Regions from separate parts of the Phormidesmis sp. 146-20 genome, predicted to be linked through region 2. Evidence: predicted binding sites of a transcription regulator. Region 2 holds the regulator's gene; each other region holds the start of a gene.
What was found. Region 2 encodes NtcA, which controls nitrogen genes in cyanobacteria. Its sites were predicted from a motif close to TTTGTANNNNNNNNTACAAA; they were not measured.

Region 1 (2,270 bases), on a different contig from region 2:
GCTTAAACCCTTCACTGTCGAGCGGCTCATGTGTGCCAGCCAGGTGAGCCACAAAGTTGGGGGCAAGCAGTGTCATCGTATGGTCAAGCTTGCGATCGTCAAACGCTCGATAAAACTGAAGAACAATATCTTTGGGTTGCTCGATCGTCATAAGCCGCTTAATTTTCACCCTTTTGGAAATACCGTCCAGAACATTTTTCTCAAAATAAAAGATCCAGCAGGTTTGTCGCTACTGGATCTCTCAAATTTGTGAACTCAGGGTTATCGGATGTATTCCTTCAAAACGCTGTTGCGGTTGGGGTGACGCAACTTACGGAGGGCTTTGGCCTCTATTTGGCGAATCCGCTCACGAGTCACATTGAAGATTTGTCCGATTTCTTCTAGCGTCTTCATGCGACCGTCATCCAGACCGTAGCGCAATCTCAGCACATCTTTCTCGCGAGGGCTGAGGGTTGCCAAAACGCCTTCCAAATCTTCGCGCAGCAGATTTTTGGACACTTGATCTTCAGGAGTTTCGCCGTCTGACTCGATGAAATCACCCAAACGAGAATCTTCTTCCTTCCCGATCGGCGTTTCCAACGAAATCGGCAACTGAGCAGACTTGGCGATGAACCGCAGCTTCTCGATCGTCATCTCCATGCGAGTTGCAATCTCTTCTTCTGTCGGCTTGCGACCCATTTCTTGAGACAGCAGCTTGGTCGTCTTCTTGATGCGAGAAATGGTTTCGTAAAGGTGAACCGGAAGGCGAATCGTCCGAGACTGGTCTGCGATCGCTCTTGTAATCGCCTGACGAATCCACCAGGTGGCGTAGGTTGAGAACTTGTAGCCCTTTTCGTGGTCAAACTTTTCAGCCGCCCGAATCAGCCCCAGACTGCCTTCTTGAATCAAATCCTGGAAGGACAGACCCCGGTTCATATACTTCTTGGCGATCGACACCACCAATCGCAGGTTAGACTGCACCATCTTATCTTTGGCCCGACGACCCAGATGCAAGCGATGTCTGAAGGCAGTCAGAGGCATATTCACCTCCACAGCCCATTCTTTGTCTTGAGGATCACGGTTCAACTTTTCAGCCAGCCGAACTCTAATTCTTTCGAGTTCTAGCAGATCTGCGATTTTGCGCGCGAGTTCAATTTCTTCGTCAGCCCGAAGGAGGCGAATCCGACCAATTTCTTGCAAATACAGTCGAATTGAGTCTTCGGTGTAGTGCTTTTTCTTGGCTTGCGCTCGTCGGCGGGCTGTCTGGGCCTTGCCTGACTTACCGTCATCATCAGCTTGCGCGTCAGAGTCGTCAGAGTCGTCTTCTAGGTCATAAAGCTCAACCTCGGTGTCGAGGGCTTCATCAGAAGGACTAGTGATGCCGAGTGCTTCGAGTACGTCGTTGGCCTGGGTCATGCCGCGTTCCTCATGCTCCTTAGATAGTGAAAGTGGAAAAAATTAAGCATTGGAGAACGATAGTCGTTCAATTCTAACTGCGGTAAGGCTGTCAGTTGTTCCCTGCTTTGACTGGTTGCAAGGTACGCGGGGACGTAGCTTTGAGCAACCCGTTTTGTTGACCATGAGAAAGTGGAGGTACACTGCTTCCCCAACCAAATATCTGTTGCTGGGTAGAGGCACCGATGCACAGTTCGCTATTGTCAAGTGTTTTAAATGTCTCCCCGATTGTAGCTTTTCTCACAAAAGTTGCACCCTTTTTCTGTTGCTTCATCTGCAAAGTTGAGAGAATAACGGATTCAAATCTTACTTGCTCCACGCTATTGCAGTGATAAGAAGGCAGGTGCCAATGGGACTAAGATTCCTGCAAGGAGACAAAGATTAATGGGCATAATCGCTGTTTCCAAGTGCTTCAGCAGGAAGTTCTGCCTGTGTATTAAGTCTCGCTCAAGTACCACCCCCACATCAACTTAACGATCGCGAAACTGTGAATTTACGGCTCTTAATGTAACGTTAGCCCAGTTTCATAAGTTTGATCCAGCCTATTCATTAAGTTAGATGATCTTTTTGAACTTCTGTGGTGGAAAAATGATCCGCCTTAATCATTTCATCCTATTCAATGCCGTCAGGTCTCCATTCTTGGAAGTATACAAGCTGTAACCGAGTGGGCGATATGCGATTAGAAGTTTTGATGAACCAGATTTCAATTCATCAAAAAATATGTCCTAGGGTCATGAATTAGATAAGCCTGACGAATCGATTTGTGCCTATGAGAACAAAACTGACCTTTACAGATTAAGGTGCTCCTCTACTTTGTAAAGGCTTTGTAAAGGCAG
Region 2 (2,270 bases):
AGCCATCTAGCGCAGCCTCACACAAGGGAATCAACGCTCAATCATCCATCCCTTTTGGAACGCAACCCCGGTGAGAACCCTATGGAAGAGTGGCAAAAAGATTTTTCTGAACTGTTAGAAACGATCGCGGATCACATCGAAGGCTTCTTTGTTGAAGTGTCGAGAGAAGTGACAGAAGTGGTCAACGTGTTTGTAGAGCTTTCTGACGAGCTTTCGGCACAGGCACAAAATACCTTTACAGATGAGATTGACCAATACATTAATGAGCTAGTCAACCCCGTCTTAGAAGCCTATTTTGGGTTTGAAGGCATGGTCGGAGAAGCTGCCCAACCGATGATGCAAACTGTAGAACCGCTGCTCAACCAACACCCCATCTGTGTCGGCTGTCGTCACTATCATGGGCAAGCCTACAACGGCAACGTGCTAGTCTGCGGAATGCACCCCTACGGCGTGGGAGAAGGACTAGACATCTGCCCTGATAAAGAATTGACCCGCTGGAAGTCACCCTACCTCAATTCAGAAGGTCAGTTTCTATTTAGAGAAGACGATTGGTAATAGGCGAGGTGTGAAGCCTGAAATTTGTACGCCTTCAGGCTTCGCCGACTGGCTAGCGATCAGGTAAACTGCTGACTCAAGGTGACTGGATTGTGGACAGTGATCTTCTTTTTGTGAATAGAGATCATTTTGTCCTGTCGCAAGTCTCCCAGCAGACGAGTCACGGTCACCCGCGTTGAGCCGATCGCTTCTGCAATGGCTTGATGAGACAGCTTGAGGTCGATCGTGATCCCTTCTTGACTGGGCAGGCCAAAATCGCGACAGAGAATCAGCAAGAAACTCACCAGACGCGACCCCATATCTCGATGCGCCAGCGTTTCGATCATCATTTCGGTTTGTAGAATTCGAGACGATAGCCCTCGCAGCATCAGCAGACAGAGTTCGGGGTTGTCTTTGAGTGCTTTTTCAACCTGCTCAATTTGAACAGACAGCAACTCAACCGATGTGAACGCAACCGCATGATAAAAGCGATCGGCGCGTTGCCCGGTGATCAGTGACAGCACCCCAAACACGCTGTTTTCTCGCAGTAAGGCAACCGTAATCTCCTCACCCGCCTCATAGACTCTCGAAAGCTTGACGGCACCTTTGACTAAAAAATAAACTCGCTCTGCGGGGTCGCCTGGAAAGAAGATCGTTTTGCCTCGCTCAAACGTCTCAACGACAGGTGGAAAGGCACCGCCCCCAATCTGGCGAAATAATGCTGCAAGTGGTCGCTCTTTGGTCACTACCATGTTCCTTGTCGAACTCGTGCTCTTGAACTCTCTTGATTGACCTGGCAACAGTTTTTACTTAGCTGTCAGCTGATCTGTAAGAGATTGATGACTTTAGAACACTTAAACTTACTCTTCAAGCAGTTTTTGTGCTCGATACTACACTATTCTGCCAGGTAGTTGAATTTTTGCAGGAATTGAGCTAAGTCTCTAACAATTGCTTAAGGTTTGAGCTTAAATTCGTCGTTCATCCGAAGATTTTTAAGATCTGTCACCTATTTTAATCAGGCTGGAAGTCAATAGATTAATCAATAGATCGATTCAAAGATCAATTCAGTAATAAGTTTGTCAAAAAGTACGTTGTGAGTTGAAGATTTCAGAACGATGACCGTGTTGAAGAGCGGTATTACCCAGCGTCAAGGAGCTTAATTTACCGAAAGCTCTAAAGACTTTTAGGGTGCTGCCCTTTAGTCGAAGACATTCAACTCTTACATTGAGAATTCGTCAGTCTGAGATTAAAAAACTTTAGTTAAAAAGCGGGTAACGCGATTCGAACGCGCGACATTCACCTTGGCAAGGTGACGCTCTACCACTGAGCTATACCCGCAAAATTCGGATAAGTTCTACTATTGCAGATACTCATAGAGATGTCAAGCCTGAAAAACCAAAAAGCCGGAAATCAGGAAATCGCATCGCTTCTCAGCATATAGGATGTAGAAGGATGAAAAAAGAACATCCATACTCCTTACTTCCTACTTTTTATGGTTCAATACACGCTTGCTCAAAGTCCCGAAGTCATTCTCACGGTCTCTGGTAAGGATTCTGCCAAAGCTCGCGAGAAGGCAATGGATCAACTGATGGAACTAATGGATGACGGCAAACTGCCCACCGAGCTAACGGATGGCTTTGGGCCGCAGCACTTTATCGAAATTAAAGATCAAGGCGCGATCGCTTCCAGTGATGAAGATGCCCTCAATCAAGCCGTTCAGGTTCTTAGCAGTCTGG
Region 3 (2,270 bases), on a different contig from region 2:
ATCAGGCTCATTCGGCGAAATCAAATCCACTTCGCCTAACTCGATCGCTTGATCAAACTGCAACAACAACTCCTGAAGGCGATCGCTTTCTCGCACAATGCTAGTTGCCACTTCTCGGTTAGCATCCTCCGCCTGCAAGCGTCTTAATAATAATTTACCAAACGTTCGCAGGGCGGTCAGCGGATTGCGAAACTGATGCAGCAGATTGTCCAAAACGTCATGCTGTTGAGTTTGCGAAAGGCGCTGCTGACGGTGAGTGTGATCCAGCCATTGGGCCCGTTGATCCATGATGCAAGCCAGCGCTAACGTATCAGCGATTTTCTCAATCTGGCTGCGTTCCCAATTTGTCCAGGGGCGATCGTCCCGCTCGGTGACCAACAGCCCCAACACCATCCCCTCATGCACCAACGGTAAAACAACCTGACGCTGCTCCGCCAGAGAATTGGCAGGGGATAGAACTTCTTGAGTGACGGCATCGGGCAGCGCGACTGAGGCGTTTTTGGCAGGCAACTGAGGCATATCTGCCGGAGGCAAGGCCAACTGACCCGACTTTTCGAGAGGACTGGAGGATTCAGGGTAGGCAGCGATCGCAATTAGCGTCGTCTCTGCTCCTTCGACCAATTCCTCTGTCAGATAAACCACACTCAGCGAGGCTCCCAAGGTCTGACTCAACAGGGAAATTTGCGATCGACAAAGTGCCACAAATTCAGAACTGGTGGGCATTAACATGCTGCCAAAGGGCCTCTTCGAGAGTGCAACCAAAAAATTGCCATTGACTTTAGGTATTTGTAACCAGTAATTTAGAGAGATACGGCTGAACTTCCCGCTTCGACTTTCAGACGGTGGACTTCAGACCTCTAGACGATTGCCCCGCTAGATTGGTTGGTTGAGACCGCCCCGGCGACTGCTGGGTGAACAACCAGACTTTCATAGTCTCAAGTCAACTGTCCAGAGTCCTTAGAAAGCCTTTACGCACTGTTACAGTTCCTTGAGTCTTAGGTTAGCAAGTGCAATGCTGGATCATCCACTTTGTGTCCCAACTCTCAATACTAAAACCTTAAGAAATTGTAAAGTTGCGTTAAGAGAAGTTGAATTCTGGAATCACAGCCGATATACTTGCGACGGCTTTTGTAACGATCATTACAACTTGACAGTTAGGAAAGGAGGTAAGGGGTTTGGCAAGGAGACGTAAGCGGAAGAGTCGTCGGCGTCAAGAAGGGCGCAGAATTTTGGAGAACGTGCCTCAGTACAGCATTGAGTGTGGTGAAGACAAGCCCGTCACTGCTGCCCGGAAGTTTATTCACTCTGAGGGCATTCTTCCCCCGGCGCTATTGCTAGTCAAGAGAAATGAGCATACCACCGATCGGTATTTCTGGGCAGAGAAGGGGCTTTTTGGCGCGCAATATGTCGAAGAAAACCATTTCCTATTCCCCAGTCTGAAACCTTCGGACGAAGAGTCGGAACCTGTAGTAGCCTCTGTTCGCAATCAATAGCCTGGACTGGTCACGTCCCACAATCATCGTCTGTCGAGACTGTATCTGTAGATGAACTGGTTGTGGGGCTACCAAAGGGCAAAGCAAGGTTGGGTGAACGCGAGATAGTTAAGCGGTCGGGCGATTCAGTCAGCAGGCTTTATAGCTTTCAGCAGGCTTTATATCTTCATGATTTGAAGTTTGTTGTCAAAAGTCACTCCACGCAAAAATTATTTCGTTGATCAGGCTTAATCAGTCTGGAGCTATGTCAAATTCCCCATTCAAGTTGAGAAACCTGGGTGGGGTTTTTCCATATCTTGATAAGTTTTACTTTTCTACCTCAGATCGCCCTAAAGGAATGTGAATCTGATGTGGATTTCGTTCTAAAAGTCCCCATTGCCAGATTGAGGGCAGACTGTAAAACTAAGAAGTTCAGTCGAATGGTGAAGATAGGTTACTCGCGGTTTGCGATCATCGATGGCTCTAACCAACCGGGAACATAATGGCTACATTTGCGAAGTTCACGATCGAGCGCTTCATAATTGGCTTCTTTTGCCAGCACCAGATCCCAAAACTGGACAGAATGATTGAGATGAATCGTGTGGCAAAGTTCGTGAATCAAGACATAGCGCACCAGATGAGGCGGCAAAAACAGCAGCTTGTAGTTGAGGCTAATATTTTTTTGATAAGAACAACTCGCCCACAGCGTCTTCTGACCTCTTACCGACGCTTTGTTAAACGGAAGCTGTAATTCTTGGCTGACTGACCACAGCCACGGCACTAATCGCTGATAAGCCT

Region 1: the regulator NtcA is predicted to act here: its motif matches at 1,662-1,681, upstream of rpoD (RNA polymerase sigma factor RpoD).
Region 3: the regulator NtcA is predicted to act here: its motif matches at 1,128-1,147, upstream of ACKFKH_RS00970 (DUF3155 domain-containing protein).

The regions. Positions count from the first base shown of each region.
Region 1 is NZ_JBJPHT010000052.1:29,315-31,584, reverse strand. Features, by position in the region: gene ACKFKH_RS27580 (ester cyclase) at 1-151, opposite strand, end outside; gene rpoD (RNA polymerase sigma factor RpoD) at 262-1,395, opposite strand.
Region 2 is NZ_JBJPHT010000021.1:19,655-21,924, reverse strand. Features, by position in the region: gene ACKFKH_RS17470 (hypothetical protein) at 82-555, shown strand; gene ntcA (global nitrogen regulator NtcA) at 615-1,286, opposite strand; tRNA gene ACKFKH_RS17460 (tRNA-Gly) at 1,801-1,872, opposite strand; gene ACKFKH_RS17455 (hypothetical protein) at 2,027-2,270, shown strand, end outside.
Region 3 is NZ_JBJPHT010000001.1:199,145-201,414, reverse strand. Features, by position in the region: gene ACKFKH_RS00975 (GAF domain-containing sensor histidine kinase) at 1-723, opposite strand, end outside; gene ACKFKH_RS00970 (DUF3155 domain-containing protein) at 1,176-1,493, shown strand; gene ACKFKH_RS00965 (M48 family metallopeptidase) at 1,927-2,270, opposite strand, start outside.